DNA from 3 places in the Paenibacillus sp. FSL R5-0486 genome. Region 1 is predicted to be linked to each of the others. Evidence: a T-box and tRNA genes for the amino acid it is inferred to sense, from the RefSeq annotation. Region 1 holds a T-box; the other regions hold tRNA genes.
What was found. A T-box is a leader RNA that pairs with one kind of tRNA and senses whether it is charged. The one in region 1 lies ahead of tyrS (tyrosine--tRNA ligase), so its partner is inferred to be a tRNA-Tyr.
Positions count from the first base shown of each region.

Region 2: it has a tRNA-Tyr gene. The T-box ahead of tyrS (tyrosine--tRNA ligase) is inferred to sense a tRNA for this amino acid. The anticodon was not compared.
Region 3: it has a tRNA-Tyr gene. The T-box ahead of tyrS (tyrosine--tRNA ligase) is inferred to sense a tRNA for this amino acid. The anticodon was not compared.

Region 1 is NZ_CP150237.1:4,191,119-4,201,718, reverse strand. It holds gene MKY01_RS18700 (TetR/AcrR family transcriptional regulator) at 1-42, shown strand, start outside; gene MKY01_RS18695 (Dabb family protein) at 97-396, shown strand; gene MKY01_RS18690 (NRDE family protein) at 443-1,222, shown strand; gene MKY01_RS18685 (nucleobase:cation symporter-2 family protein) at 1,536-2,852, shown strand; gene MKY01_RS18680 (YdiU family protein) at 3,167-4,636, shown strand; gene MKY01_RS18675 (Imm63 family immunity protein) at 4,733-5,176, shown strand; gene MKY01_RS18670 (DUF4375 domain-containing protein) at 5,196-5,645, shown strand; T-box leader at 5,744-5,971, shown strand; gene tyrS (tyrosine--tRNA ligase) at 6,091-7,353, shown strand; gene MKY01_RS18660 (YxcD family protein) at 7,509-7,787, opposite strand; gene MKY01_RS18655 (hypothetical protein) at 7,793-8,290, opposite strand; gene MKY01_RS18650 (PadR family transcriptional regulator) at 8,389-8,955, opposite strand; gene MKY01_RS18645 (carbonic anhydrase) at 9,129-9,704, opposite strand; gene MKY01_RS18640 (carboxypeptidase M32) at 10,054-10,600, shown strand, end outside.
Region 2 is NZ_CP150237.1:320,090-330,689, reverse strand. It holds gene MKY01_RS01530 (LacI family DNA-binding transcriptional regulator) at 1-90, opposite strand, end outside; gene iolB (5-deoxy-glucuronate isomerase) at 220-1,026, opposite strand; gene iolG (inositol 2-dehydrogenase) at 1,137-2,189, opposite strand; gene MKY01_RS01515 (CoA-acylating methylmalonate-semialdehyde dehydrogenase) at 2,259-3,734, opposite strand; gene iolC (5-dehydro-2-deoxygluconokinase) at 3,834-4,844, opposite strand; gene iolE (myo-inosose-2 dehydratase) at 5,056-5,946, opposite strand; gene iolD (3D-(3,5/4)-trihydroxycyclohexane-1,2-dione acylhydrolase (decyclizing)) at 6,000-7,865, opposite strand; tRNA gene MKY01_RS01495 (tRNA-Gly) at 8,261-8,331, opposite strand; tRNA gene MKY01_RS01490 (tRNA-Pro) at 8,342-8,415, opposite strand; tRNA gene MKY01_RS01485 (tRNA-Leu) at 8,423-8,501, opposite strand; tRNA gene MKY01_RS01480 (tRNA-Arg) at 8,519-8,595, opposite strand; tRNA gene MKY01_RS01475 (tRNA-Gly) at 8,603-8,677, opposite strand; tRNA gene MKY01_RS01470 (tRNA-Leu) at 8,688-8,768, opposite strand; tRNA gene MKY01_RS01465 (tRNA-Lys) at 8,775-8,850, opposite strand; tRNA gene MKY01_RS01460 (tRNA-Tyr) at 8,861-8,946, opposite strand; tRNA gene MKY01_RS01455 (tRNA-Thr) at 8,956-9,031, opposite strand; tRNA gene MKY01_RS01450 (tRNA-Phe) at 9,052-9,127, opposite strand; tRNA gene MKY01_RS01445 (tRNA-Asp) at 9,145-9,222, opposite strand; tRNA gene MKY01_RS01440 (tRNA-Met) at 9,250-9,323, opposite strand; tRNA gene MKY01_RS01435 (tRNA-Val) at 9,341-9,416, opposite strand; tRNA gene MKY01_RS01430 (tRNA-Glu) at 9,423-9,494, opposite strand; tRNA gene MKY01_RS01425 (tRNA-Asn) at 9,499-9,574, opposite strand; tRNA gene MKY01_RS01420 (tRNA-Ala) at 9,576-9,651, opposite strand; tRNA gene MKY01_RS01415 (tRNA-Ile) at 9,687-9,760, opposite strand; rRNA gene rrf (5S ribosomal RNA) at 9,799-9,915, opposite strand; rRNA gene MKY01_RS01405 (23S ribosomal RNA) at 9,996-10,600, opposite strand, start outside.
Region 3 is NZ_CP150237.1:6,061,349-6,071,948, reverse strand. It holds gene MKY01_RS26970 (glycosyl hydrolase family 18 protein) at 1-368, shown strand, start outside; gene MKY01_RS26965 (DUF2614 family zinc ribbon-containing protein) at 633-1,013, opposite strand; gene MKY01_RS26960 (nucleotidyltransferase-like protein) at 1,136-2,014, shown strand; rRNA gene MKY01_RS26955 (16S ribosomal RNA) at 2,471-4,023, shown strand; rRNA gene MKY01_RS26950 (23S ribosomal RNA) at 4,333-7,261, shown strand; tRNA gene MKY01_RS26945 (tRNA-Asn) at 7,328-7,403, shown strand; tRNA gene MKY01_RS26940 (tRNA-Ser) at 7,407-7,498, shown strand; tRNA gene MKY01_RS26935 (tRNA-Glu) at 7,508-7,579, shown strand; tRNA gene MKY01_RS26930 (tRNA-Val) at 7,647-7,722, shown strand; tRNA gene MKY01_RS26925 (tRNA-Met) at 7,740-7,813, shown strand; tRNA gene MKY01_RS26920 (tRNA-Asp) at 7,841-7,918, shown strand; tRNA gene MKY01_RS26915 (tRNA-Phe) at 8,014-8,089, shown strand; tRNA gene MKY01_RS26910 (tRNA-Thr) at 8,110-8,185, shown strand; tRNA gene MKY01_RS26905 (tRNA-Tyr) at 8,195-8,280, shown strand; tRNA gene MKY01_RS26900 (tRNA-Trp) at 8,287-8,360, shown strand; tRNA gene MKY01_RS26895 (tRNA-His) at 8,390-8,462, shown strand; tRNA gene MKY01_RS26890 (tRNA-Gln) at 8,485-8,559, shown strand; tRNA gene MKY01_RS26885 (tRNA-Gly) at 8,564-8,638, shown strand; tRNA gene MKY01_RS26880 (tRNA-Cys) at 8,645-8,718, shown strand; tRNA gene MKY01_RS26875 (tRNA-Leu) at 8,725-8,803, shown strand; gene MKY01_RS26870 (class I SAM-dependent methyltransferase) at 8,987-9,913, shown strand; gene MKY01_RS26865 (helix-turn-helix domain-containing protein) at 10,144-10,600, opposite strand, start outside.

The DNA.
Region 1 (10,600 bases):
GTGGTCCCCTATATGATGGGTGGATTGGAATTGTTGAATTAACTTCATTTAACGAAATTGCATTAATATTCGGATGGATATGGGAGGAATAACAAGATGTTTGAACATTTGGTTGTTTTTAAATTTAACGATAAAACCACACTAGCTAAACAGCAGGAATGGGTGGATCAATTGCTCACGTTACAGGAACAAATCCCGGGGATTGTCGGGCTGACCGCAGGGATCAATGCAACGGAAGAAACGGATCTTATCCAAGGTTACACGATTGGATTGAGAGTGACGTTTGAAGATCAGGAGGCATTGCGCGCCTATGGTCCACATCCTGCTCATCAGGCATTTGTAGCTTCCCTCGATGGTTGGGTGGAAGATGTAATTGTAGTTGACTATGCTATATAAAGGCGCGAAATCAGAGGTTTAACGAATATAGGAGTTGAAGATTCCCATGTGTTTAATTTTATTTGCTTATAACATGCATCCAAAGTATCCGCTTATATTGGGATCAAATAGGGATGAATTCTATCACAGACCTACGGCTCAAGCACACTATTGGGAAGATCATCCTCATATATTGGCTGGCCGGGATTTGTCGAAAATGGGAACCTGGATGGGCGTAACCACAGAGGGGCGTCTGGCTGCTATCACGAATTATCGTGATCCGAATGAAGATGTACATGCCAAGGGCTCAAGAGGAGATCTGGTTGCTGATTTTTTAAAGGGAACGTCCACACCTGAGCAGTATATGCAACATGCGGAGCAAAGTCAAAATGATTATCCTGGCTACAATTTGTTAGTGGGTGATCCTGACGACCTCTATTATTATTCTAATGTGGGTAATGTTGTGATGAAGTTGAAACCGGGAATATACGGGATTAGTAATCACTTGATTAATACAGATTGGCCCAAGGTGAAACGTGGAAAAGAAGGGCTGGAGAAAATCATCCAAGGGGAGGACGAAGCTACCCTGACAGAGCAAATATTAGGTTTGCTGCAAATGGCAGACCCTTCAGTGGATGAGCATCTACCTCATACAGGTGTTCCATTGGAGTGGGAACGTTTACTTTCTCCCATCTTTGTTAGAAGTGAGAAATTCGACTATGGGACCAGAGCTTCATCCGTTGTTCTGATGAACAGAGAAGAAGTGTTTTTTACGGAGAGGGTTCACCAGAACGGAGAGGTAATGGAGCAACGTTTTAACATCAAACCTCTTAACTCGACAAGCTGAGAATAAGAAACAAGTGATGTTCTGACATTATGCATTAACATGAATCAATGAAGTTACCTCTCACGTTCATGTTTCATTGCTTCTGAGTGTAAAGAATTATTTGAATTTTCCACGTTAACTAATATAACACGAAATAAACGGTTTGAGAGTACCTTTTGTATAACACGCCCAATTTTAGTTGGGCTCTTTATCCCTTATCACAATTCTATGTTATGAATCATGGAACTTCCCTGAATAGTTTATATAATGTGAATCAACATAACATGATTTTGGAGCGGTTTGGTTGATTCTAATTTCAGGGGGGCAACGTGGGATGAAAGAAACCAAAAAGATGAGAGTTTTTTCACTGGGAATTCAGCACGTACTCGCGATGTATGCGGGAGCAATTCTGGTGCCTTTGCTTGTGGGCAGAGCACTAAATCTGACTGCAGAGCAGTTGGCGTATCTGGTATCCATTGACCTGTTAACGTGTGGGATTGCAACATGGCTTCAGGCTCGAAAAGGAAAGTACTTGGGTATTGGGTTGCCAGCGGTGCTCGGAAGTTCTTTTGTAGCGGTGACACCGATGATTGCAATTGGATCGCAGTACGGAATTCCCGCCATTTATGGGTCGATCATCGCAGCCGGGCTATTTATCGTTATCTTTGCCGTGTTTTTCAGCAAAATCGTCAAATTGTTTCCGCCAGTTGTGATCGGTACAGTGGTAACCATCATCGGTCTTGTGCTAATCCCAACCGGCATTAAAAACATGGCGGGTGGAGCAAACAGCGAGAATTTCGGAAGTTTGGACAATTTGGCGCTTTCATTTGGTGTATTACTGTTCATTCTAATCCTGAATCGATATGCTCGCGGGTTTGTTAAATCCCTGGCTGTTCTCCTTGGTATTATCGTGGGCACCCTCATCGCAACCATCATGGGAAAAGTGAATTTTGCCTCTGTACAGGAAGCCTCCTGGTTCCATTTACCTCAACCCTTTTACTTTGGATGGCCTACCTTCGAAATCGGCCCCATTATTACAATGATTATTGTAGGTACGGTGGTTATCATCGAATCAACAGGTGTATTTATGGCTTTGAGCAAAATCTGTGATCAACCGATCAACGAAAAAGATCTGGCACGGGGATATCGCGCAGAAGGTCTCGCGTTTGTTCTGGGCGGCATCTTTAATGCTTTTCCATATAATACATTTGCTCAGAATGTCGGTTTGGTTCAGCTCTCCAAAGTAAAAACGACCAATGTTGTTGTTGCAGCTGGAGGTATTTTGGTCTTTCTGGGACTCATTCCGAAGGTAGCTGCTTTTGCAACAATTATTCCAAGTGCTGTCCTCGGTGGAGCGACTGTTGTCTTGTTTGGAATGGTTGTCTCATCCGGGATCAAAATGCTGCAAAACGTCGACTTTGGCAAACAATCCAATCTATTGATCGTGGCTTGCTCCGTTTCACTTGGGCTCGGTGTTACTGCTGTACCCGATCTATTTGCCCAGCTTCCTCAAAGTATTCGGATTATTGTTAGCGATGGTATTATCACGGGAAGCCTGTCAGCGATCCTGCTTAATGTTTTCTTTAACCTCGCTTTGAAAAAAGAGAGCGTGCCAGTACAGCCTGTACAGGCTCAAGAAGCACACACGTAATCCTTGTAATAACAGACGTGTCATCTATAGTAGTAAGTGGAATGGATCCAAGATGGTTTTCTGGGAAGTGGATTGCAAGAGAATGACCCCACTTGGCAAAGAAACCTCTTGGATTTTTTGGTGCTTACGATTCATGAGGAATGCAAAAGACATGCAAATATGCTAAAGTTTCATCAAGAACATTTTAGATGTTCGTTTAAGTCAACAACCTCTTGAATTGAATTTCCATGCGACTACATAAATGAGCATTGGTTCACAAGGCTACAATATAACCAGGGGATATCCCTTGGGTGCAGAAAAGGAGTTGTGATCACATGCAAGAAGAAACGTTGAACAAAGGGTGGAACTTGGAGAATAGTTATGCGCAGTTACCGCAAGCCTTTTTCACAAGTCAGGGCGCAGTGCCTGTTGAATCACCAAAGCTAATCATTTTCAATAGATTGCTTGCATCCAGCTTGGGACTGGATGTGGAGTCTCTTGACAGTGATGAGGGAGCGCAAATTTTTGCAGGTAATATGATTCCGGAAGAGGCCGAGCCTTTAGCTCAAGCCTATGCAGGACATCAATTCGGCAATTTTAACATGCTTGGAGATGGACGGGCTCTTCTGCTGGGTGAACAGATTACGCCACAGGGCGAGCGAGTGGATATTCAGCTGAAAGGTTCAGGGAGAACACCGTACTCTCGTGGAGGAGATGGACGTGCTGCTGTAGGGCCCATGTTGCGAGAATATATTATTAGCGAAGCGATGTATGCACTGGGTATCCCAACGACACGCAGTCTGGCTGTGGTGTCTACAGGAGAAAATATTATTCGCGAAACAGAGCGGCCAGGTGCTATTTTAACCCGGGTGGCTTCCAGTCATATCCGGGTAGCAACCTTCCAGTATGCAGCCAGATGGGGGTCTATCGACGATCTCCGGGCATTGGCTGAGTATACGTTGCATCGACATTTTCCTGATGTTGCTCAAGCTGAGAATCGCTATCTTCTGCTCCTTCAGGAAGTGATTAAACGGCAGGCGGCACTCGTTGCCCAGTGGCAGCGTGTTGGTTTCATTCATGGCGTGATGAACACGGATAACATGGCGATCAGTGGTGAGACCATCGATTATGGTCCGTGCGCCTTTATGGATGCATACAATCCATCAACCGTATTCAGCTCCATTGACAGGCAAGGTCGCTATGCTTATGGTAATCAACCGTATATTGCCGGGTGGAATTTGGCTCGTTTTGCCGAGACGCTTCTGCCGTTGTTGCATGAAGATGAAGAACAGGCCGTGCAGCTCGCTCAGGATGCTATTGCACAATTTTCTGAATTGTACCATCATCATTGGCTCAAGGGAATGCGTGCCAAACTGGGCTTGTTGGATGAAGAGGCCGAAGATGAAGCGCTGATCAAGGAGCTTCTTGAACTTATGGAGAAGCATAGTGCAGATTACACCAATATGTTCCTGGCTTTGACCTTTGATACATTGGAAGGGACAGCTTTGTTTGGCACGACAGAATTTGCTGAATGGCATGAGCGGTGGCAAGCAAGATTGGACAGACAGCAAGAGGAGAAGGAAGTCTCTCGACAGTTGATGAGAACAAACAATCCAGCCGTCATTCCCCGAAATCATCTGGTCGAGGAAGCCCTTGAGCGTGCGGAGAATCACGGAGACCTTAGCGTGATGGAGAAGCTTTTGGCAGTTCTTTCAGATCCGTTTGCACACTCACCTGAACAGGCTGAATATGCCGAACTACCTGCACAATGTAATACTTCGTATCAGACTTTTTGTGGGACCTGATTGAACAGTAGGAATAAATATGAAGAGGCTGCCTTGGGCAGCTTTTTCATTTTTCATTCTGTCATCGACGTTACTTTTATAGAGGCAGGTGCATTCATGTCCAACATGTTAAGCAAACAACAATTGGCAGACATCCTTTTACAGCTTTTAGAGCGTACATCTTTTCCCAGGGAACAGATGCAGAACTATGTTAACCGCTTGTTTGAGAACTTTAAATGGGATGGGGTGCCCTATGTAGAGAGTAGAAAAGATACGTATATTGTTCGAATATACGAACGTGGTCTCGTCTCATTGGAGAAACGGGTGAAACAGCCGGATGAAGTCATCTATTGGTTGCTGGAAGATATTATTTTCACCGCGACGCATGTAGGGTTGTTGGAAAGACATGGCGTGGATAATAAAGAAACGCATTTGAACTACACAAATGAAGTGATGAAGGAACTGAACAGGGGTGTTCAGGAAGCTTTCCAGCAGATCGGTGATCCGTATTTACATTGGCATCAGACGAGTAAACGTCAGGAGTTAGAGGGCATGACATAAAAAAAGTGAGGTCTGTTACATGAGCGAGCATGATATTAATGATGTATGGTATGACTATGCTGTGTTATTTGTCGAAAAAAAGAATGAATCTGAACAGGGCTGGGCATCGTTGACTTCGAACGAGCAGGACATTGCTGCTTTATGGCTATTAGAGGCGGATGTCTTTAATGGCGGTTTTATACAGTTTTTCTGCAACTGGGGGGAAGAGGTATACCGTTACGCGTTGCGGGCATTACATATCATTGGTGCGACTCAAGTCGTGGAGATTATAACGTCAGCATACGGCTGCATTGAGCACTTGAAAGAGAATGAAAGGCTTACCGAACTGTGGGATATTCCTAAATTCCTGACAAAGGAACAAGAGCAGCAGTTAGATGCGCTGGATCAGCAGTTTTGGAACAATGAGGATCAGATCGCGGAGAAAGCTTATGGTTATTATCACGGAAAATTGAACATGATGATCATATAATCTGGTTTCAACTATGCATCCGTTGTTCTGTTCAATGATTAATACTTGGTCTTGCAATGACTGAAACGTTCGGCTATACTTGCTATAAATTGAATACATGAATCACGTTGATAGAGCGCAGTAGCGGCTTTGTCCCTGTTACAGAAAGTCAGGGGTTGATGGAACCTGATACATACAAGGGCTGCGAATTACACTCTGGAGTACTTGGGTAATGCCAAGCGGATGGGCAAACGATATATTGCCAAAAGTGGTATGGATAACGTGTTAAGGTCACGTGTTGTCCATGCAATTTGGGTGGTACCACGGTTATGATAATCGTCCCTGTGTCTAATGAAGACAAGGAGGCGATTTTTTTGTGTCCAAAAAATCCGTTCCAGCGTGTAGTTTCGTAATTTAACGTTGATCATGACTGAATCTTGAGGATAGAAAAGGGGTTATACACATGATGAATATTATTGATGAACTACAGTGGCGTGACGCCATTAACCAGCAGACAGATGCAGAGGGACTGCGTGAGTTGACTGAAACCAAATCAATCTCATTGTACTGCGGCGTTGACCCTACGGGGGACAGCATGCATATCGGACATCTCATTCCATTCATGATGCTGAAACGTTTTCAACTGGCAGGACACCGTCCGGTTATTTTGATAGGTGGAGCTACAGGAACGATTGGTGATCCAAGTGGTCGGCAGGCAGAGCGTTCTTTGCAAACGATGGAGCAAGTGCAGGAGAATGTGGATGCACTGACAGCGCAGATGAAGAAGTTGTTTGTAACAGACGGTGATAATCAGGTTCGCATGGTGAACAACTACGATTGGACACACAAAATCAATGTGATTGAATTCTTGCGTGACTACGGCAAAAACTTTAACCTCAACACCATGCTGGCTAAGGATGTAGTTGCGAGCAGACTGGAGGGCGGAATCTCGTTCACCGAGTTTTCCTACCAGATCCTTCAATCACTCGACTACCTGCACCTGTTCCAGAACGAAGATGTACAGCTTCAAATTGGCGGTTCCGATCAATGGGGGAATATCACGAGTGGTCTTGATCTGATTCGTAAAAAAGAAGGATCTGAAGCGAAGGCGTACGGTCTGACCATTCCGCTCATGCTCAAATCCGACGGTACGAAATTTGGTAAAACAGCTGGCGGTTCAATCTGGCTTGATCCGAACAAAACGACACCATTTGAATTCTACCAGTTCTGGGCGAATACAGAAGACCGTGATGTGATCAAATACTTGAAATACTTTACCTTCCTGAGCAAAGAAGAAATTGAAGCTTTGGCTGAAAAGGTAGAGACAGAGCCGCACAGACGTGAAGCACAGAAAGCACTCGCGGAAGAAATGACAAAATTCGTTCACGGCGAAGAAATGCTCGAACAGGCTAAACGTATTACAGCGGCGCTGTTCAGTGGTGATATCCGTTCCCTGACAGCAGATGAAATCGAGCAGGGTTTCAAGGAAATGCCAACATTCGAAACGGACGGGGAAGCGAAAAATATCGTCGACTGGCTCGTAGATCTAGGGTTGGAGCCATCCAAACGCCAGGCGCGTGAGGATGTCACTAAAGGCGCTATCTCCATGAACGGTGAGAAAATCACAGAGCTTGAATTCACAGTCTCGGCAGAGCATGCCATCGGCGGTAAATTCATCATTATCCGTAAAGGTAAGAAGAACTACAGCCTGGTTAAACTACAATCGTAGTTTCCAAGAATTAGAACGTAACACAGAGACGTATAGAGACTATAATAGACACACAAATAAAGCTACAAATACAGAAAAAAAAGACCGCCTTCCATCTCTGTCAGGCGACAGAGGGGAGGCGGTCTTTCGTATATCAGGCCAGTGAGTGACCTCTCTTATTGATTAACGATCGCTGTGATTTCTTCATCCAGATCAAGTCGTACATTCTCACGGTACGCCCGGATGTTGTATTCACTGTGCAGGTAACGAAGAATCGCTTCAATCATATTGGACTCCACCAGATATTGACTACGGCCTTGAATCCAAACTTCAGCGGAATAACCTGTATCTTCTTCCCAACTCAGTTCTACATTCACATCGGTTGGACGTACACCCTTACGTTCTGCCATGTGAATACAGATTGCATTCACAATTTCATCCATGCTCAGAACCATAGAGATTAGTACCGTCCGTTTCTGTTACGGTCATCATCACGATCATTGCGACGGTCATAACGACCATCCGCTGCAGGTTTGCGACGATTGGAGATGGCTCTGAAGAGTGCCATAGCCAGCATAACAATCAACATAATTGCTGCAACGTTCACGAGCAATCCAAGGATGTTACCCAGAGCGCCCATGCCACCGAATAATCCGCCGAACATCATACCAGCAAGACCACCAAGCATCATGCCTTTCATGAATCCGCCGCCACCGCCGAAGAATCCGCCACGGTTCGTTGTAGCTGCTCCATTGCTGGAATTGTTATTCGTATTCGATTTGCTTACATTGCTGTCGGATTTCTTAGGTGTATTGCTATAACTTTTCGTACCGGATTTGAATCCGCCACCACGTCTTGCATCTGCAGAATCCGGATTCGTTACTCCAACTGTTGCGAACAATAATGTAAAGGCCATAAATACCATCATTAGATGTTTAACTCCGAATTTTTTCTTCATTGTAAAGATCGTAACCCCCCGATTAATTTGTTTGAATCGCCCAAAAATGGGCCTTACTCATGTAATACGGTCAACTTGCAGGAACGTTTCAAATTTTATTAAATTTCTGAAACGCTTGGACTTGGGTCTTGAATTGCAGCTTGGCCATCAAGCAATTGGGTAACCCAATGACACCATTCCAGGCCTGTTTGTGCGTGCATTAACCCTTTTTGTACCAGGATGTAGCTTCCAAAATCTCGGTTGCCTACACGAAGATTATCCTGAGGTATACGTGACTTCAGATCCTCGAAATAACGTATGCGTTCCATAAACCAGCTTTTACGCTCGTTAAGAATGCGTCTCATGCTTCCGTCTTCCGCTATGCCAACACACAAAATACGCAAATTAAATTCATCGCGTGTAACCGGTGCGGTAACAGGAGTAATCATCCATTCCAAGAGCTTTTCAATGCCTTTTTCCGTAACTGCGTACATTTTCTTGTCCGGTTTGTCAGACTGTTGTACCCAGCGGGAGGCCAATAACTCATCGTTTTCCATCTTGGACAGGAGTGGATAGATCTGGCTGTGTTTCGCCTGCCAATGTGGCTGGATTTTCAGCATCAGATCATAGCCCGATGACTCCTCGCGGGTAAGCAGCCCGAGTAATCCGTAGGAAAGTATGTTCATGCACATGTCTCCTTAATATTAGGGCTAGGTCAGAGAGAACAATCGTTTTTACTTTCTTTGACCGCTTTCATAAAAAGTGTACACTGAAACTGTATGGTTTGACAACCTGACAGAGCAACTGCCTTAATTTAGACAAAAAAAGTGCGAACCATAAGGTCCGCACTCCAAACCATTTAGAGAGATGCCTGTTGTCCATACCCCTCAGCGACAAGATCAAGCTCACCTGTGGCAGAATCGATAACCATGCCGTGGACGGGTACATTGGGAGGAAGTAAAGGATGCTTCTTGATCACTTCCACAGTATGTTTTACCCCTTCTTCGACGCTGTCAAACCCGCGCAACCATTTTTGCAAACGGATGCCAGAGTTCTCCAGGGTTGTCATGACTTCTTCCGATACGCCACGCTCAACCATATGTCCAATCATGGTCTCAGCGTGAAGGGAAGCCATACCACATTCCGTATGCCCCACTACCAGGACTTCATCTGCACCCAGTTCATAGATGGCGACAAGTACACTACGCATTACACTCCCGAAAGGCTGAGAGATAATTGCGCCTGCGTTTTTGATGATTTTCACATCACCGTTTTTCAAGTTCATAGCCTTGGGCAGCAATTCCACCAGACGTGTATCCATACAAGTGATGATAACCATCTTTTTGGTTGGAAACTTGCCAGCCGTATACTTTTCGTATTCTTTAGTCTCGACAAATGATTTGTTGTAAGCCAAAATCTCTTGAATGTTGTTCATGTCCATTGCCTCCTGTTATCCAATACGACGAGCACGGCCACTTGCATATGATGCAGCTTGTCCTACACGCCTTTGCTTTAATAGTATTTCACGGTCAGCAGATGGAATTACTCCAACCCTTTAGAGGTTGTTCAAAAAGTCCACTTTTGATTACAAATCATGCCTGAGGGCATCATCAGCATCGAAGTTGAACGCCATTTCTATCTTCGCGGTAATGAAAACCAGACTTTTTGAACACGTATCTTTAGGAGAACAATGCAATTTTCATCTGTTAAAAGTTGATTATACGCAATGCAAAAAGTATCATCAATAGGGTATAACATTTTTTTTGAAGAGGTGAACGATAACAATGGATAAACAAACTCAGGAACATTTGGAATCCTTCCGTAATCTGGCTCGTAAAATTAAGAGCTATCATGAAGCCATTGGTTTGCTTCACTGGGATCTGCGCACAGGTGCGCCGAAAAAAGGCGTTCCGACTCGTTCGGAGACGCTGGGTATGTTGTCCACCGAAGCATTCAAGCTGCAAACCTCGGCTGACATGAAGACTTACCTGGATGCATTAACGACTCCAGCAGTATTAGAACAGCTCGAAGATATAGATCGTCGTCTGGTTGAAGATTGCAAGAAAGAATATGATCGCAGTCAATCCGTACCACCTGAGAAAGTACAAGCTTATACCGTGCTAACAGCCAAGTCGGAAACGGCATGGGAAGATGCCAAGCATAATAGTGATTTTGCAGGATTCTCACCTTATCTCACAGATATCGTTAAGCTCAAACAGGAGTTTATTGATTATTGGGGTGTGAAGGATACACGTTATGATACGCTGCTTGATATGTATGAACCGGATCTGACGGTTGAGAAAGTGGACGCTGTGTTCGCCCGCCTCAAAG
Region 2 (10,600 bases), 3.4 Mb from region 1:
GCTGATCTTGCCTTTGCCATTAATGACCTGCGAGACGGTTGCAATGGATACACCCGCCTCGCGTGCTATATCGTATATGGTTGCTTTCATTGTTTTTCCCCATTTGTGCTATATATAAATTTCGTTATACATAGATAATTGTTCTCTTCTTCTCATTATGCAGGGGGAAGTCTGCATACGCAACTTGAAGCCAGCACAATGTGCGTAGCATGAACTTTTTTACTTTTTCATCAACCACTCATGGTCAGGATCGTTATGGAATTTCCAGGTCCGGGTTGGTCCAGCCATCACGTTCAGATAGTAGACCTCATACCCCGGAGGAGCGCCTACCGGATGATATCCGTCCGGAACAAGCACCACTTCACCGTTTTTCACTGCTAGCGTCTCGTCCACAGAACGATCGTCCGTGTATATGCGCTGAATGGCAAACCCCTGCTCAGGCTGCACGCGGAAATAATACGTTTCTTCCAGCAAAGATTCATCCGGGAGTGCGTCCCGATCATGCTTATGTGGCGGGTAACTGGACCAATGCCCATCTGGTGTGAATACCTCAACAACGAGCAGACTGTCCGCTTCCTTCTGTTCCGGCAAAATGTTGTGAATCTGGCGTTCCAGATTACCATACCCTCGCGCCTCTACCCCTACATCTTCGGGTGCAATGAGACGAGCCGGGTGCGTTCCTTTACCGGGTGCAACACATATAGCGATTTCCAGTTCGGTACGTGCTGTGATCTGTACTTGATCGGAAGTTGAGACGTAGACCGAGTACGGAGGTATTTTCTCGAAAACACTCATTCTTTTTCCGATATTATCCCATGTGTGCTCCCGGGTACTTACATTGGCGAAACCACTGAGAAGCACCACACAGAGTTCCTGATCACCGCTCTCACGGGTTAGCGTCTCCCCCTCCGCCAGCTTCGCTACCTGAAAGCCAACATATTCCCACCCCGCCGACTCCGGTGTTACGTTTATAAGTGTACCGTCTCCCTCCGGGTTCACCACGGGTTTCACAATACGTTCTGACATCTTGTCATCCACTCCTTTCTGTAATCGTCCACAACAACCTGATACTTATAAAAAACAAAACTTGGACCATTCTTACGCTCTATTAGAAAAAAGTGACTTTAATCATCCACCTATGGCGTTGCCGTTTGCGATTCCAGTGACACCCCAGGGACTTCACTCAGCTTCACAGGTCTTCCCCGCTCCATGGACATTTTTGCTGCCAGTGCAATTCGTTCTGCCTGTACTGCATCGTGGCCATCAACGATAACCGGTGTATCATGAATGATTGCATCGATAAAGAGGGCTGTCTCCTGTACATATGCTTCATTGTAGCGTTCCAGGAAAAAGTGTAACGGTTTGTCGCGCATGAGCCCGGCCGCTGTACTGATTTCAGCCGTATTCGGATGATCATTCGCCGCTGCGGCACTGCCCATCGAGCCAAACACTTCAACACGCTGGTCATACCCGTATACAGCCTGACGACTGTTATCAATGACACCAATCGCTCCATTGGCAAAAGTCATCGTTACAATCGCTGTATCCACGTCACCATGTTCCGCAAAAACCGGATTGATCAGCACGTTGCCCTGAGCGTACACTTCTTCCACTTCACTCCCGGACAGATAACGGGCCATGTCAAAATCGTGGATCATCATGTCCATGAAGATCCCGCCAGACACCCGGATGTACTCCGCAGGAGGCGGACTCGGGTCGCGAGACGTAATTTTGATAATATGTGGATCACCAATCGTACCATCCTGCACATGCGCACGTATCCGTCTGAAATTGTGATCGAAGCGGCGGTTAAATCCAATTTGTAGCTTCACGCCAGCCTTCTGAACTGCCGCTACCGCCGCTTGGGTCTGTGCCAGATCCATGCTGACCGGCTTCTCGCAGAAGATATGTTTGCCCGCCTGGGCGGCCTGTTCGATCAACGGCACATGTGTATCTGTTGAAGAACAGATCAGCACCGCGTCTACATTAGGCATCGAGATCAACTCGCTGCTGTTCGTTGTTACAACAGGGATGCCACGACTGGAGGCCCAAGCCTCCAATTCAGGACCTGCAAATAAGTCACTGATTCCCACAATCTCGGCATGCGGGTTACGCAGGAGATTGTCTGCATGAATTTTGCCGATCCGTCCAGCACCGATGATGCCAATTCTCACTTTGTCCTTGCCCATTCCGTTATCCTCCCTATGTGCGTCCATATGGGCTGGGCGTTCCCCTTAGCCCGAGTGATGCTCTGGTTGTTACCAGCGCGCCGTTACCATCTTCTTGCGAGTGTAGAATTCAACACCATCCGTACCATTGGCATGTAGATCACCATAGAAGGACTTTTTCCAACCGGAAAACGGGAAAAATGCCATTGGTGCAGGTACGCCCAGGTTAATACCCAACATGCCCGCATCAATCGTTTCACGGAATTGACGCATACTCGCTCCGCTGCGGGTGAACAGACACGCCCCGTTGGCAAAGTCGGAACGGTTCGCCAGCTCAACGGCTTCCTCCAGCGTAGACACTCTTGCCACCGAGAGTACCGGAGCAAAGATCTCATCCTGCCAAATTTTCATATTGCTATCAACTTGGTCGAATACCGTAGGCCCTACAAAATAACCGGATTCACCTGTCGCCTGATCCTTACGTCCATCCCGAATCAATGCCGCGCCTTCCTGCTCTCCGGCTTCAATGTAACTGAGTGTACGCTCTTTATGTGGTCCACGGATGACAGGACCGAGGAACACGCCATCATCCATACCGTTACCAATGGTAATGCGGTCTGCTGCTTCCACCAGCTTTTGTACTAGTTCGTCAGCCACATCACCCACAGCGACAACAACCGCACATGCCATGCAACGTTCCCCTGCTGAGCCAAAGGCTGCACTGGTAATCTCTTTCACGGTTAGATCGAGATCGGCGTCTGGCATAACGATGGAGTGGTTTTTGGCACCAGCCAGTGCCTGTACCCGTTTGCCATGCTTGGATGCAGTGGTGTAGACGTATTCAGCTACAGGTTGTGATCCGACAAAGGAGATCGCTTGAACATCCTTATGTTCCAGCAACCCGTTCACGACATCATGCGCACCGTGAACGATGTTGAGCACGCCGTCAGGAAGCCCCGCTTCCTTGAACAGCTCTGCCAGGCGGCCTGCCAGCAGCGGTGTGCGCTCGGACGGCTTCAGGACAAAGGTGTTACCACACGCAATAGCCAGCGGGAACATCCAGCACGGCACCATCATCGGGAAGTTGAATGGGGTAATCCCCCCAATTACGCCGATTGGGTAGCGGTACATGCCCGACTCCAGTCCTGTCGCGATGTCAGGCAGTTGTTTGCCCATCATCAGATTCGGGGCACCTGCCGCGAACTCGACGCATTCAATGCCACGCAATACCTCGCCGTACGCTTCGGCATAACTTTTACCGTTCTCCAGTGTCACCAGGCGAGCGAGCTCTTCCCAATGTTCAACCAGCAACTGCTGGTAGCGGAACAGAATACGTGCACGGCGCGGAACCGGTGTGCTGCTCCAGGATTTGAACGCTTCTCGTGCTGTCTGAACCGCCAGATCCACGTCCGCTTGTTCGGACAGTGGCACATGTGCAATAACCTCTTCTGTAGCCGGATTCACCACTGGCTCCGTGCGAGTTGACGCTGGGGTTACCCAGGCACCTCCGATCCAGTTTTGTACCATTGTCGCTGTTGCAGACGCTTCAGAAATTCCTTTTCCCATAGCCCTGTCTCCCTTCGCTTATGTGTGATCCCTTATGTTGAACTTATATGATTGATGTTGATCTGTATGAGTGTGTTATTCAAAGTATTGCAACGAGCTTCAAGACACGGTAATCTCGCCCCGATTGCAACGTTCAATGTAGTCATTCACCTGTTCCACCGTTGGCATTGCATCCGAACAGCTGTGGCTTGAAATAACGATACTTGCTGCGCCACTGCCATACGCCATACTGCGCTCAATTGTCCAGCCCTGCATCAATCCATACAGGAACCCAGCCGCGTAAGAGTCGCCTGCGCCGAACGTTTTGACCACTTTTGCCGGATAGCTGTCCGCACGATGGGAAAGCCCTTCACGCGTATAAGCAATGGACCCTTCCTTGCCGTGTTTGATTACTACAATATTCGCCGAGAAATCAAACCATTTCTGTGCAGTTACTTGATCGCTATGATCCGGATTGTGGTCGAATGTCTCCATCATGTCGAACTCTTCACGTGTGCCGAGGATGATATCGCATTTCTCGGCTGCAAGGTTGTAATAGACCGCTGTCTCTTCGTCCGATGTCCATGTGTATGGGCGATAGTCCAGATCAAACACAATAACTGTGCCATGTTTTTTTGCATACGTTAGTGCCTGTAATACGGCTTCACGGGATGGGCTCTGCGCGAGGGCTGTGCCTGAGATTAACAGCACTTTGGAGTCAGCAATCAACTGCTCTTGTACCTCTTGCGCCTGTAATAACAAATCCGCTACATTGTCCCGGTACATCAGGATACTGCAATCCGTTGGGCTTTTGATTTCGGTAAAAGCAAGCCCTGTCACCGCTCCAGTGTCATCTGTAACTAAATTTGATGTGTCGATGCCGTTCTTCTCCAAATAACTCTGGATGAATCTGCCCATCTGGTCACCTGCGATTTTGCCGATAAAAGCCGTCTTCATACCCAGTCTGGACATGCCAATCGTAATATTGGCCGGAGAGCCACCTACATACTTCGTGAACGTCATCGTCTCTTCCATCGGGCGATTGATCTCATTGGCGTTCAAGTCGATGCACAAGCGGCCAATCGCGGTGAAATCCTTCTTCCTGGATACCGGAAAGGATACGTAAGTCATTGCATGTGAGCCCCTTTCTGTAGTGGGATTTTCCATGTTCTATATGGATATCTAGACTAGTTACTCATTCCATCGTAAGAACTCGTAAACGGCTAGAGTAAGTCAGTTTTATTTTCCAATCGTAACTTTATAATCTTGCTGGCCTTCTTCCTTTTTCGCTTCATAGGTGTGGCCTCTGACCGCTGCAATGCTAAACGAATCAGCTGTGTTGCTATAACGACTCCATATACTTCAAAGATCGCTTCGCATACTCATATGGGTTATGAATCGCAGGGTCCTGCTCTCCTTCAAGCATCGCCCAGCCATCGTACCCTCGTGTGATCAGTTCTTGTAGAATTGGTGCAAAATCAATGCATCCATCGCCTGGTACAGTGAACACTCCTCTACGAATACAACCGACAAAGTCAGACTGCTCCGCGCGTGCTTCATCCAGCACATGCGGGCGGATATCTTTCAGATGGATATAGGCGATCCGATCATAATGTTTGCGCAGCAGTTCAAGTGGATCGGCTCCGCCATAGTAGGCATGACCAGTATCATAGAGCAGATACACGAGAGAAGGGTCTGTCAGCTCCATCAGTCGATCAATCTCATCCGGTTGCTCTACCACTGTGCCTCCATGATGATGATACGTAAGCTTCAACCCAAGTTCGCGGGCAATAGCTCCTGCTTCGTTCAATCCTTCAGCGAGGATATGCCATTCAGATTCGCTGAGTCTGAGCACTTCTTTTTCATTCGGTGTCCGTCTTGGATCAAAATGAAGTGACCCGCCTACCTCTGCCGTACTGATTACCTTACTGCCCATGGATTGCAGAAATTCCGCATGTTTGCGATAACTGTCCAGCTCCGACTGACGATATGCCGGGTCGGAGAAAAGTACAGATTTCCACTGGGAGACCAGCTTGATATTCCTTTTGCTCAATTCCTCACGCAATATAGCAGAATCGGTAGGATATTTACGTCCCATCTCTGTACCCGTCAGCCCAAGACGCTGAATGTCATCCAGAATCTGTGCACACGTTGTCGCATCACCATGCTCCTTCACATCTTCACCGACCCAATTGATCGGATGAATCCCAAGCTGGAATGGCAGCTTGCTCATTGCTCCACGTCTCCTTTGTCGTTCAACATTGTGGTTCACTATATTAAACCGGATTAAATCGGTCTTGCTTTGGCACGGTTGGCTTGCATGGTGTGATGAGCCTGAACTACCTTTTCTTCGGCAGATACCTCAGGTACACCCACATTCCACCATGACTCGTATCCACCTGCGTTGGTTCCAGGCACGACCGGAATCTCAATCAACGTACTCACTGTTTCGTTCTTCGCATCTCGGAGTGCTTGTTCCAGCTGTTCTGCTGTCTCCGCTCTATAGGATTTGGCTCCCATGCTTCGGGCGTGTGCAGCAAAGTCCATTGGCATGTAATTCCCCGTCAGTCGTCCACTCTCGGAATCCCGATAACGGAACTCATTGCCAAACCCGTCACTACCATGTTCCCGCTGTAAATTATGAATACATTGGAATCCATTGTTGTTGAATAATAAAATAGTCATCTTCTTCTGTTCCTGCAAACTGGTCACAAACTCCGAATGCAGCATCAGATAACTGCCATCCCCTACCATGGCGTACACTTCACGATCCGGCTCGGCAAGTGCTGCTCCGAACGCTCCACTTACCTCGTACCCCATACAGGAGAATCCATACTCCATGTGGTATGTCTTTGGTACAGACGCACGCCACAGACGATGTAGATCACCCGGCAGACTGCCTGCCGCACACACTATGACGGAAGATGGATCAATGGTCCGGTTAACGATGCCGACTGCCGTAGTCTGTGCCAGCCCTGCTTCATGTTGAGCTGCATACAGCCGATCCACTTCTGCATTCCACTCAGCGCGGAGATCAGCGATTTCAGATGCACCATATGCACTGCGATATCGTCTTTGCTGCAATTCCTTCTGCAAAGCCTGCAATCCTTCGCGTGCATCTGCCAGAATGGCTTCTCCGCCTAACTTGGCGGCATCCATGCTGTTCAAGTTGATGTTGATGAATGACGCTTCCGGATGTTGAAAAGCAGAGCGGGACGCCGTCGTGAAATCCGAGAACCGCGTACCGACGCCGATCACAACGTCTGCTTCTCTCGCCAGCCTATTGGCTGCCAGAGAGCCCGTAACCCCGATGGCCCCCACATTTAGTGGGTGGTCCCAAGAAACTGCGCTCTTGCCCGCCTGCGTCTCGGCGATCGGAATACCAAATACCTCGGCGAACTCCACGAGTTGAACGGACGCCTCAGAGTACAACACACCGCCGCCTGCAACGAGCAGCGGCTTTCTGCCTCGGGCAATCTGCTCCGTTGCCCGTTCAATGGCTGCCTGTACCGGGGGACGACGATCCAGATAATGTACTTTGCGGGCAAAGAAAGATTCCGGGTAATCGTACGCTTCTGCCTGCACATCCTGCGGCAATGCGAGCGTTACTGCTCCCGTCTCTGCTGGATCGGTTAGCACACGCATGGCCTGTGTAACAGCAATCATCAACTGTTCGGGACGAACGATGCGATCCCAGTACTTGCTGACGGCTTTGAATGGATCAGTGGCTGAGATTGTATAATCACTGCTCACTTCCAACTGCTGAAGTACCGGGTCCGGTTCCCGTGTAGCAAAGTTGTCTCCAGGAAGCAATAAAACCGGAATTCGGTTCACCGTTGCAGTAGCTGCCGCCGTAATCATATTCAAAGCACCAGGTCCAATGGATGTAGTACATGCATAGATCTGTCTACGGTTCTTCTGCTTGGCATAAGCCGCTGCCGTATGCACCATTCCTTGTTCGTTCTTGCCTTGCATATACGTCAGGCTTCCCGGACTGCGCTCCAGCGCTTCTCCAATGCCTGTTACATTGCCATGTCCAAAAATACCGATGATTCCCTTCACAAACTTGGTTTCCACCCCGTCAACCGAGATATATTGCTGATCCAGGTATCGAAGCAGTGCCTGAGCCATCGTTAATCGAATTGTTTTCATGAGTTTGATCGCCGTCCTTTCCTTTACGGGTTAAGCGCTTAATCTAAGTTAAGTTTAAGCGCCTTACCCCTAAAGGTTAAGCGCTTAATTGATATGGTATTACAGGTTAATGATTTACGCAAGCTATTTTTGTAAGCGTTTTTATAAATTGTGATAAAGAAAAGATATTCTTGTGTTCAAACATGTGTTAGACCTTCTCTATTTGAACACTTCCACAATGACTAAGGACAGACTTAAAAGAGAGGGGAATATATCGTGAGGATGGGATACATGTTGGTACATGCTAATCAGCTATATAATCCATGATCTTCGTATACAATCATGGTCAATATGCCTGTGAATGCAGAAAAAAAGAAAGAGACGGTGAGTACCGTCTCTTTCTTTTTCAATATATAAGCGGGTGATGGGAATCGAACCCACGCTATTAGCTTGGAAGGCTAAAGTTCTACCATTGAACTACACCCGCATAAAAAAAATCGGGATGACACGATTTGAACATGCGACCCCCTGGTCCCAAACCAGGTGCTCTACCAAGCTGAGCTACATCCCGTTATCTATACCGGCGAGAGGACTCGAACCTCCACGGTTTCCCACTCGATTTTGAGTCGAGCGCGTCTGCCATTCCGCCACGCCGGCAAAATATGAAGTTATAATGGCGCGCCCTGAGAGATTCGAACTCCCGGCCTTTTGATTCGTAGTCAAACGCTCTATCCAGCTGAGCTAAGGGCGCAAAATATTGGAGCGGAAGACGGGAATCGAACCCGCGACCCTCGCCTTGGCAAGGCGATGCTCTACCGCTGAGCCACTTCCGCAAATAAAGGATGCGCGTGGAGGGACTTGAACCCCCACGTCAAAGACGCTAGATCCTAAGTCTAGTGCGTCTGCCAATTCCGCCACACGCGCATATAATGGTGAGTCATGAAGGGCTCGAACCTTCGACACCCTGATTAAAAGTCAGGTGCTCTACCAACTGAGCTAATGACTCATAGAAAAACTGGTGGAGGATGATGGATTCGAACCACCGAACCCGTACGGGAGCAGATTTACAGTCTGATGCGTTTGGCCGCTTCGCTAATCCTCCAGGATTACATGGTGCCGGCGAGAGGACTTGAACCCCCAACCTACTGATTACAAGTCAGTTGCTCTACCAGTTGAGCTACACCGGCGTATTACATGGTGTTATAAATGGTGGCTCGGGACGGAATCGAACCGCCGACACGAGGATTTTCAGTCCTCTGCTCTACCGACTGAGCTACCGAGCCTTACTAGAATAAAAAAATGGCGGAACCGACGGGATTCGAACCCGCGATCTCCTGCGTGACAGGCAGGCATGTTAGGCCAACTACACCACGGTTCCAGATCACTTTCTCAAAGGAAAGTATAATTGCGGGGGCAGGATTTGAACCTGCGGCCTTCGGGTTATGAGCCCGACGAGCTACCGGGCTGCTCCACCCCGCGTCGTTATAAAGTTTATATGGTGGAGGCTGAGGGGATCGAACCCCCGACCCTCTGCTTGTAAGGCAGATGCTCTCCCAGCTGAGCTAAGCCTCCATAATATGACCCGTAGGGGATTCGAACCCCTGTTACCTCCGTGAAAGGGAGGTGTCTTAACCCCTTGACCAACGGGCCTTACTGGCTCCCCGAACAGGGCTCGAACCTGTGACAACTCGATTAACAGTCGAGTGCTCTACCAACTGAGCTATCAGGGAATGGTGGAGCCAAGCGGGATCGAACCGCTGACCTCCTGCTTGCAAGGCAGGCGCTCTCCCAGCTGAGCTATGGCCCCATACTCTGGTGTATTTCATTGTTGTGGTCTTGCTATGGGCCCTGGTGGACTCGAACCACCGACCTCACCCTTATCAGAGGTGCGCTCTAACCAACTGAGCTAAGGGCCCTTATCAATTTTCGAAAAAAAATACCCCAATGGGGTTTCGCTTGGCGGCGTCCTACTCTCCCAGGACCCTGCGGTCCAAGTACCATCGGCGCTAGAGGGCTTAACGGTCGTGTTCGGGATGGGTACGTGTGGAACCCCTCCGCCATCGCCACCAAACGCATAGCATAGCTTACATTTCAGAGTGTTGTTCTCTGAAAACTAGATTCGAAACGAAACATGCGAATTATCACTTGCTATTGGATAAGCCCTCGACCGATTAGTACTGGTCAGCTCCATGCATTGCTGCACTTCCACCCCCAGCCTATCTACCTCGTCGTCTTCAAGGGGTCTTACATACTGGGAAATCTCATCTTGAGGGGGGCTTCACGCTTAGATGCTTTCAGCGTTTATCCCGTCCGTACATAGCTACCCAGCGGTGCTCCTGGCGGAACAACTGGTACACCAGCGGTACGTCCATCCCGGTCCTCTCGTACTAAGGACAGCTCCTCTCAAATTTCCTACGCCCACGACAGATAGGGACCGAACTGTCTCACGACGTTCTGAACCCAGCTCGCGTACCGCTTTAATGGGCGAACAGCCCAACCCTTGGGACCTACTTCAGCCCCAGGATGCGATGAGCCGACATCGAGGTGCCAAACCTCCCCGTCGATGTGGACTCTTGGGGGAGATAAGCCTGTTATCCCCAGGGTAGCTTTTATCCGTTGAGCGATGGCCCTTCCATGCGGTACCACCGGATCACTAAGCCCGACTTTCGTCCCTGCTCGACTTGTAGGTCTCGCAGTCAAGCTCCCTTATGCCTTTGCACTCTTCGAATGATTTCCAACCATTCTGAGGGAACCTT
Region 3 (10,600 bases), 1.9 Mb from region 1:
AGGAGGATGAAGTCCCTTCTAACAAGTTGATCATGGCGGTTCCGCTCTATACCCGGATATGGACGGAAGAGACGAATGATCAGGGTGAGGTTAAAGTGTCTTCCAAAGCGGTGGGCATGAATGCCATTGTGGAGCTGATTCAAGAGAAGAAACTCAAACCTGAACTGGATCAGGCAAGTGGACAGAACTATGTGGAATATAAGGAAGACGGAGCTACCAAGAAAATATGGATCGAAGATGCCGTGTCCCTTCAGGCGCGTGTGGATTTGGTTGCTTCGCTGAAGCTGGGCGGAGTAGCAGCATGGAATCGAAGTTTTGCTAATGCTTCTGCATGGGAGGCATTGAAGCAGGCCGGATACCAGAAATAATTTACTCGAACTCAGAGTGTCTGCTTGCTCCAATTTATTTTCACTAAGTTCAAATTTTCTCATTGGATACCATCATACGTACAGTCTAGCGTTTTATTGGTCGTAGAACTTATAACTTAACTTCATATTTTAGCTATCGATAACAGCAATAAGGGCTCACTTATAAGCCAAGTCCAAAAAGGTCCGGTAAACATACCGGACCTTTTTTTTGTTCTTCAATGAAATTAAGGTAAAAGACATTTAACGGTTGGAGACCATTTTGTGCTAACCATCGGTGGGGGGAGCTTGTGTAGAAGGCGCTTTCAGTTGTTGACTGGTCATGTTGGCTTTATTAGGGTCCAGGGTGAGGATGGTATGACAGAACATACAACGATCCGTTTTGCCAAGCATTTTGGTTAACTTCCCGCATTCCGGACAGTCGACTTGTACTGCACTGGTGGAGAGCATACCCGCCCAGAAATAAATGGCTAGACTGGCCATCATGGCAATCAGGCCGATGACGAGTCCTACAGCTGCGAAGACCTTGCCTGCATGTCCCCAAAAAACAATCCCGGCTGTTCCCAGTATCATTAGGCCCATACCTAGCATGGTCAGTAGTAATCCCCAAGTGCGAAAAGCATTAATTTTTGCTGATTTAAAAATCATGAAAAATGCTCCTATCGTATGAGTAGTATTGGACCTGGAAAAGAAGGAAACTTCAGTCTGGATGTAGAATTACATTATAACTGACTTGGCGCTTATCTGCCATGAAATGTATGGAGGGAATCGTGGAATTAAAGAACCTTGCTTTTTTGTCCGAACAGTCGGAAGAGACAGGGGCAGTTGGGGCTATCGCTTATTCCCACCCGGGAGAGCGATTCCACGGCTCCCTAATTCAAGATTTCGAATTATTAGTACTTGTTGTTCATAATGATGATCAATTGAAGTCGACGGTCGGACATTACAGATATGGTGATCTTCGTTATCAGATGATCTATGCGAGCCGTCATGAATTAAAGAGTAGTGTAGTAACCGGGAATCATAATAATCTCACCCAGTGTCTGATTGAAGGTGAGATTATCTGGGAAGCGGACAGCGCCTTAAGTGATTTGCGAGAAGAACTGTCTACCTTTGGGGCAGAATTGCGTGAGCAGAAGCTGCTTCATGAATTCACCAGTTTCTTGAGAATGTATGTGGAGGCCAAACGTCATATTCAGGAAGGTCATGTTGTAGACGCCTACTACAATGTATTAGAGGCTCTGGGGAACTGGGCAAGAATTGTATTGATTGAACAGGGGATATACCCGGATCATGCCGTCTGGACACATGTGCAGAATCTGGATCGCGCTTTATGGAAACTTTATCAAGAGCTTACCGTAAGCTCGGAGACGCTGGAGCAGCGAGTAGAGCTTGTCCTGCTTGCCTGTGAGTTTTCAGTAATGTCCAAAATGAGTGAATGCTCAGAACTGCTGTTGCGTGTGTTAAGAAGTCGCAAGGAGCCGTGGAGCATGAATGAACTTGTTCATCATCCACAGTTAAGATTTGTTCGAGAAGATCTGCCTTTGGTAATACGTAAGCTGGTCTTTCGTTCTATTGTAAAAGAATCGGCAGGATGGCCATCAATCGGAGGAGAGGGTCGGGAAATTCGGTATTGGATTGAGGCATAACCTTCTCCAGAGGCCTGACATTATATTGATCACATAAGGGAGGGGAAACCTTCCTTTTTTGTTTGTCTAATAATTTATAAAAAGATGTTGACTCTCATTCACGATATATGATACATTATATTTCGTTCCTCAAACGAGATTATCGCCAACAAACGATAAATTCTTCAGAGGAAAAGTGAAGAACTAAAGCTTCAAAAAAGAAATTAAAAAAAGTTCTTGACGAAAACAAACGAAATGTGTTACATTATTTAAGTCGCCGCCGAAACTTGGTTGAGACGAAAAAAAGTAAAACAAATCGTGTTTGATCTTTGAAAACTGAACAACGAGTGAGTAAACATTCTGCTTGCAGAATGAACGCGAAAGTTTGAGACAAGCCTTGGCTTGAATCGGCTGGAGCACAAATGAGATTTTTAATCTCGTCAGATTCAAAATGAGCTTATCGCTCTTTTCAATACTTTATTGGAGAGTTTGATCCTGGCTCAGGACGAACGCTGGCGGCATGCCTAATACATGCAAGTCGAGCGGACTTGAAGAGAAGCTTGCTTCTCTGATGGTTAGCGGCGGACGGGTGAGTAACACGTAGGCAACCTGCCCTCAAGTTTGGGACAACTACCGGAAACGGTAGCTAATACCGAATAATTGTTTTCTTCGCCTGAAGAGAACTGGAAAGACGGAGCAATCTGTCACTTGGGGATGGGCCTGCGGCGCATTAGCTAGTTGGTGAGGTAACGGCTCACCAAGGCGACGATGCGTAGCCGACCTGAGAGGGTGATCGGCCACACTGGGACTGAGACACGGCCCAGACTCCTACGGGAGGCAGCAGTAGGGAATCTTCCGCAATGGGCGAAAGCCTGACGGAGCAATGCCGCGTGAGTGATGAAGGTTTTCGGATCGTAAAGCTCTGTTGCCAGGGAAGAACGCTTGGGAGAGTAACTGCTCTCAAGGTGACGGTACCTGAGAAGAAAGCCCCGGCTAACTACGTGCCAGCAGCCGCGGTAATACGTAGGGGGCAAGCGTTGTCCGGAATTATTGGGCGTAAAGCGCGCGCAGGCGGTCATTTAAGTCTGGTGTTTAATCCCGGGGCTCAACCCCGGATCGCACTGGAAACTGGGTGACTTGAGTGCAGAAGAGGAGAGTGGAATTCCACGTGTAGCGGTGAAATGCGTAGATATGTGGAGGAACACCAGTGGCGAAGGCGACTCTCTGGGCTGTAACTGACGCTGAGGCGCGAAAGCGTGGGGAGCAAACAGGATTAGATACCCTGGTAGTCCACGCCGTAAACGATGAGTGCTAGGTGTTAGGGGTTTCGATACCCTTGGTGCCGAAGTTAACACATTAAGCACTCCGCCTGGGGAGTACGGTCGCAAGACTGAAACTCAAAGGAATTGACGGGGACCCGCACAAGCAGTGGAGTATGTGGTTTAATTCGAAGCAACGCGAAGAACCTTACCAGGTCTTGACATCCCTCTGATCGATGCAGAGATGTATCTTTCCTTCGGGACAGAGGAGACAGGTGGTGCATGGTTGTCGTCAGCTCGTGTCGTGAGATGTTGGGTTAAGTCCCGCAACGAGCGCAACCCTTATATTTAGTTGCCAGCACTTCGGGTGGGCACTCTAGATAGACTGCCGGTGACAAACCGGAGGAAGGTGGGGATGACGTCAAATCATCATGCCCCTTATGACCTGGGCTACACACGTACTACAATGGCCGGTACAACGGGCTGCGAAATCGCGAGATGGAGCCAATCCCAACAAAGCCGGTCTCAGTTCGGATTGCAGGCTGCAACTCGCCTGCATGAAGTCGGAATTGCTAGTAATCGCGGATCAGCATGCCGCGGTGAATACGTTCCCGGGTCTTGTACACACCGCCCGTCACACCACGAGAGTTTATAACACCCGAAGTCGGTGGGGTAACCGCAAGGAGCCAGCCGCCGAAGGTGGGATAGATGATTGGGGTGAAGTCGTAACAAGGTAGCCGTATCGGAAGGTGCGGCTGGATCACCTCCTTTCTATGGAGAATCGTTTCCTGCAACGGAAACATTCAAATATGCAGCTTAGCTACAAAACACTCACTCGTTGTTCGGTTTTGAGAGCTCAAACTCTCAAACAGCTTGCTTTTGCATGGAGCTTGTTCTTTGAAAACTAGATATCGAAACGAAACAAACGCGAATTAGAACATTCCTTTAAGCTGAACTTGTGCAAACAAGTCAAGTGTATAAAGGTAGTTAAATTGCTTTTGTGAGGGTATCGGGTGAGAGCGACTTTTGGCTTTGCGCAAGCAAAACAAGGGAAGCGAGCGACCGAAACCGGAACAAAATGGTTAAGCTACTAAGAGCACACGGAGGATGCCTAGGCGCTAGGAGCCGATGAAGGACGTGGCGAACAACGAAACTGCCTCGGGGAGCTGTAAGCAAGCTTTGATCCGGGGGTGTCCGAATGGGGAAACCCAGCTGGGGTAATTTCCAGTTACTCATAACTGAATACATAGGTTATGCAGAGGCATACCAGGGGAACTGAAACATCTAAGTACCCTGAGGAAGAGAAAACAATAGTGATTCCGTCAGTAGCGGCGAGCGAACGCGGAGAAGCCCAAACCAAAGAGCTTGCTCTTTGGGGTTGTGGGACGTCTCACATGGAGTTACAAAGGAACCGGTTAAGCGAAGAGGTCTGGAAAGGCCCGCCAAAGAAGGTAAAAGCCCTGTAGTTGAAAGTCTGTTCCCTCCGAGACGGATCCCGAGTAGTGCGGGGCACGTGAAACCCCGTATGAATCCGGCAGGACCATCTGCCAAGGCTAAATACTTCCTAGCGACCGATAGTGAAGCAGTACCGTGAGGGAAAGGTGAAAAGCACCCCGGAAGGGGAGTGAAATAGAACCTGAAACCGTGTGCTTACAAAAAGTCAGAGCCCGTTTTAGGGGTGATGGCGTGCCTTTTGTAGAATGAACCGGCGAGTTACGTTCCCGTGCAAGGTTAAGGTGAAGAGCCGGAGCCGCAGCGAAAGCGAGTCTGAATAGGGCGACTGAGTACGTGGACGTAGACCCGAAACCGGGTGATCTACCCCTGTCCAGGGTGAAGGTGCGGTAACACGCACTGGAGGCCCGAACCCACGCATGTTGAAAAATGCGGGGATGAGGTGGGGGTAGCGGAGAAATTCCAATCGAACTCGGAGATAGCTGGTTCTCCCCGAAATAGCTTTAGGGCTAGCCTCGGAAAACAGAGTCGTGGAGGTAGAGCACTGATTGGGTGCGGGGCCCGCAAGGGTTACCAAGCTCAGTCAAACTCCGAATGCCATAGACTTACTTCCGGGAGTCAGACAGTGAGTGCTAAGATCCATTGTCAAAAGGGAAACAGCCCAGACCATCAGCTAAGGTCCCCAAGTGTGTGTTAAGTGGGAAAGGATGTGGAGTTGCACAGACAACCAGGATGTTGGCTTAGAAGCAGCCATCATTGAAAGAGTGCGTAATAGCTCACTGGTCGAGTGACTCTGCGCCGAAAATGTAACGGGGCTAAACACACCACCGAAGCTATGGCTTGATGCTTTGCATCAGGGGTAGGGGAGCGTTGTATAAGGGTTGAAGGTGTACCGTAAGGAGCGCTGGACATTATACAAGTGAGAATGCCGGTATGAGTAACGAAAAGATCAGTGAGAATCTGATCCGCCGAAAGCCTAAGGGTTCCTGAGGAAGGCTCGTCCGCTCAGGGTAAGTCGGGACCTAAGGCGAGGCCGAAAGGCGTAGTCGAAGGACAACAGGTCGAAATTCCTGTACCACCGTAAGCCGTTATGAGCAATGGGGGGACGCAGTAGGGTAGTGACGCGGACTGATGGATGTCCGTCTAAGCAGTGAGGCTGATGTGTAGGCAAATCCGCACATCATTAAGGCTGAGCTGTGATGGGGAGCGAAAATTATAGTAGCGAAGGTCATGATCTCACACTGCCAAGAAAAGCCTCTAGCCAGGTGATGGTGCCCGTACCGCAAACCGACACAGGTAGGCGAGAAGAGTATTCTAAGGCGCGCGGAAGAACTCTCGTTAAGGAACTCGGCAAAATGACCCCGTAACTTCGGGAGAAGGGGTGCCCCGGTAGTGTGAATAGCACGAGGGGGCCGCAGTGAAAAGGCCCAAGCGACTGTTTAGCAAAAACACAGGTCTGTGCGAAGCCGTAAGGCGAAGTATACGGGCTGACGCCTGCCCGGTGCTGGAAGGTTAAGGGGAGTGGTTAGGGAGCAATCCCGAAGCTGTGAACCGAAGCCCCAGTAAACGGCGGCCGTAACTATAACGGTCCTAAGGTAGCGAAATTCCTTGTCAGGTAAATTCTGACCCGCACGAATGGCGTAACGACTTGGGCGCTGTCTCAACGAGAGATCCGGTGAAATTTTAATACCTGTGAAGATGCAGGTTACCCGCGACAAGACGGAAAGACCCCATGGAGCTTTACTGCAGCTTGATATTGAATTTGGGTACGATCTGTACAGGATAGGTGGGAGCCTTTGAAGTGTGAGCGCCAGCTTGCATGGAGGCAACGTTGGGATACCACCCTGATCGTATCTAGGTTCTAACCTGGTACCGTAATCCGGTGCGGGGACAGTGTCAGGTGGGCAGTTTGACTGGGGCGGTCGCCTCCTAAAGAGTAACGGAGGCGCCCAAAGGTTCCCTCAGAATGGTTGGAAATCATTCGAAGAGTGCAAAGGCATAAGGGAGCTTGACTGCGAGACCTACAAGTCGAGCAGGGACGAAAGTCGGGCTTAGTGATCCGGTGGTACCGCATGGAAGGGCCATCGCTCAACGGATAAAAGCTACCCTGGGGATAACAGGCTTATCTCCCCCAAGAGTCCACATCGACGGGGAGGTTTGGCACCTCGATGTCGGCTCATCGCATCCTGGGGCTGAAGTAGGTCCCAAGGGTTGGGCTGTTCGCCCATTAAAGCGGTACGCGAGCTGGGTTCAGAACGTCGTGAGACAGTTCGGTCCCTATCTGTCGTGGGCGTAGGAAATTTGAGAGGAGCTGTCCTTAGTACGAGAGGACCGGGATGGACGTACCGCTGGTGTACCAGTTGTTCCGCCAGGAGCACCGCTGGGTAGCTATGTACGGACGGGATAAACGCTGAAAGCATCTAAGCGTGAAGCCCCCCTCAAGATGAGATTTCCCAGTATGTAAGACCCCTTGAAGACGACGAGGTAGATAGGCTGGGGGTGGAAGTGCAGCAATGCATGGAGCTGACCAGTACTAATCGGTCGAGGGCTTATCCAATAGCAAGTTGTAATTCGCGTGTTTCGTTTCGAATCTAGTTTTCAGAGAACGATCTCTGAAGCATATTCCCTGATAGCTCAGTTGGTAGAGCACTCGACTGTTAATCGAGTTGTCACAGGTTCGAGCCCTGTTCGGGGAGCCATATGGAGAGGTGTCCGAGCTGGCCGAAGGAGCACGATTGGAAATCGTGTAGGCGTCACAAGCGTCTCGAGGGTTCGAATCCCTCTCTCTCCGCCATAATATTAAGGCCCGTTGGTCAAGGGGTTAAGACACCTCCCTTTCACGGAGGTAACAGGGGTTCGAATCCCCTACGGGTCATAATAACTTCAAAAAAAGAAGTTGATTTTTACAACAAGATTATGGTATGATCATAAATGTGTTGTTCGGAGGCTTAGCTCAGCTGGGAGAGCATCTGCCTTACAAGCAGAGGGTCGGGGGTTCGATCCCCTCAGCCTCCACCATATAAACTTTATAATGACGCGGGGTGGAGCAGCCCGGTAGCTCGTCGGGCTCATAACCCGAAGGCCGCAGGTTCAAATCCTGCCCCCGCAATTATACTTTCCTTTGAGAAAGTGATCTGGAACCGTGGTGTAGTTGGCCTAACATGCCTGCCTGTCACGCAGGAGATCGCGGGTTCGAATCCCGTCGGTTCCGCCATTTAATCTTTACATGAGGCAAACTGTTCACTACATCTGCTGTATGGCACTGATGCCCTATATAAAGTGTAAGGAATTAAGATTAGACTTTATTATGGCTCGGTAGCTCAGTCGGTAGAGCAGAGGACTGAAAATCCTCGTGTCGGCGGTTCGATTCCGTCCCGAGCCACCATTTTTAAAATAATTTAATATGCCGGTGTAGCTCAACTGGTAGAGCAACTGACTTGTAATCAGTAGGTTGGGGGTTCAAGTCCTCTCGCCGGCACCATGTAATCCTGGAGGATTAGCGAAGTGGCCAAACGCATCAGACTGTAAATCTGCTCCCGTACGGGTTCGGTGGTTCGAATCCATCATCCTCCACCAGTTTTTAGGGGCATAGTTTAAAGGTAGAACAACGGTCTCCAAAACCGTTGGTGTGGGTTCAATTCCTGCTGCCCCTGCCAATTAACTTTTTAGAAATTAACCTTTTATGGCGGTCGTGGCGAAGTGGTTAACGCACCGGTTTGTGGATCCGGCATTCGGGGGTTCAATTCCCCTCGATCGCCCCTTTGTTTTTTCATTTTTTATTGGGGATTAGCCAAGCGGTAAGGCAACGGACTTTGACTCCGTCATGCATAGGTTCAAATCCTATATCCCCAGCCATTATGCGGACGTGGCTCAGCGGTAGAGCATCGCCTTGCCAAGGCGAGGGTCGCGGGTTCGATTCCCGTCGTCCGCTCCAAAATATGGCGCCATAGCCAAGTGGTAAGGCACAGCTCTGCAAAAGCTTTATCCCCAGTTCGAATCTGGGTGGCGCCTCCAGCATATGCCGGCGTGGCGGAATGGCAGACGCGCTCGACTCAAAATCGAGTGGGAAACCGTGGAGGTTCGAGTCCTCTCGCCGGTATATTGAATAGCCCTACATGTTGCTTATGCAATGTGTAGGGCTATTTTTATTTTATATGAAACGATTTATGTGCAGTAAGAAAATCTAGAGTAAGAGAAGATGGACGTTAATAAAGATTGACGTATGATTATATTGAGTATATTGTAGATAAGTAAAGTCTTTAATATGGAGGAGTGAAGTAGAGTGACTAATGGAAAAAATGTATCGGATACCGATCTGTTATTTGATCTTTCTGTATGGGAAGAGGCATGGAAGAATCGTCCGAGAAGTTCAAAATATAAGAAGAAAAGCGTCCCCTCTAATATAGAAGAAGCTTTTGAGCGATGGGCCAGGGATTATCATGCACAGTCGTTCACTGAAGAAGGAAAGCAGCGTTCTGAACGCATTATGGGCTGGATTGAAAACCAGGGTGTGGAATTCGCAGGGTTATCCATTTTGGACATTGGAGCAGCCTCAGGCATATTTACCATTCCTTTTGCGGAAAAGGGGGCAAGTGTGACCGCAGTTGAGCCTTCTGAGTTGCTTGTCTCCCTTATGAAAGAGACGATACCTCCAGCTCTGGAATCCAAAATCGAAATCGTAAACGAACGATATGAAGAAATCTCCATTAAGGATAAAGGCTGGGAGAAGAAATATGACTTTGCATTTGCATCCATGTGTCCGGCGATGTCGGATTGGGAAACGATTGAGCAGGCGATCAATTGTGCCCGGAAGTATGTGTATATAAGTACTATGGCGGGACATAAGGAACACACACTAATGGATGAACTTAAGGATGTACTGGGTGTAACTTCTTCACACCAGGTCGGTGATATGGGGTATATCCAACAGTTGCTGTATTTGAAGGGCTATTCTTATACGATGATCATTACGAGAGAAGTTAACTCATTTGAAGTACCGGTGGAAGAGACTATCGAGAAGCTGCCAGAATGGCTTAATACGTATGAGTTACCATCGGATGAAGATTCTCTCAGACTGGCTGAAGAGTACATTCTGGATACGTACAAGGATAGTACGGTGACCTTCTCACGTGGAGGAAGATTTGGTAAGATTCTAATTCAACTTGAACAGCCCAATATGAAAACAGTTCGCACTAAGGATAAGCGATAAATCGCATAAGCGTGGCACGTGTACTGATAATCAGGAATTGAGACTGAGACAATGTAGTCTAACGTCTAAGATAACACTAGGAAGCATCACAACGCTGTGCCAAAAGATGAACGGTTGAAACATATGAAGTTAAGATTGCAGAAGTGAAGGTGTAAGTGAAGGGAGCAGTTTATGTGCTCCCTCTTTTTTGAAGCCACTAATTCATCGACCGCTTTGAACCAAACCCTCGTTTATTTAGAGATGTTCGATACTTCTGCTTTCTGCTTACGCTCCCGATACTGGCCGGGGGTGATTCCTTCCCATTTACGGAATGACCGGATAAAGTTTTGCGGATTGTTGTACCGAAGTCGTGCTGCGATATCTTTAACGGTTAGATCACTTTCGTCCAGCCATTTTTTAGCGATGTTAAATCGGTACTTGGTCAGATATTCACTAAATGCACAGCCTGTCTCTTTGCGGAAAACACTACTTAAGTAGTTGGCATTGTAGTGAAGCTTCAAGGCACATTCCTCAAGCGTCAGATCCTTATCATAATCTTGATGAATCATGGCAATCATTTTCTCAGATATATGCTGATACTGGGCATATTGTCTCGCTTTAAAAACCTGAATGACGGGCAAGATGACTTGATATTTAAACCAATCCTCAACTTCAGCAGCGTACTGCAAACTATGAAGTTCATGAAAC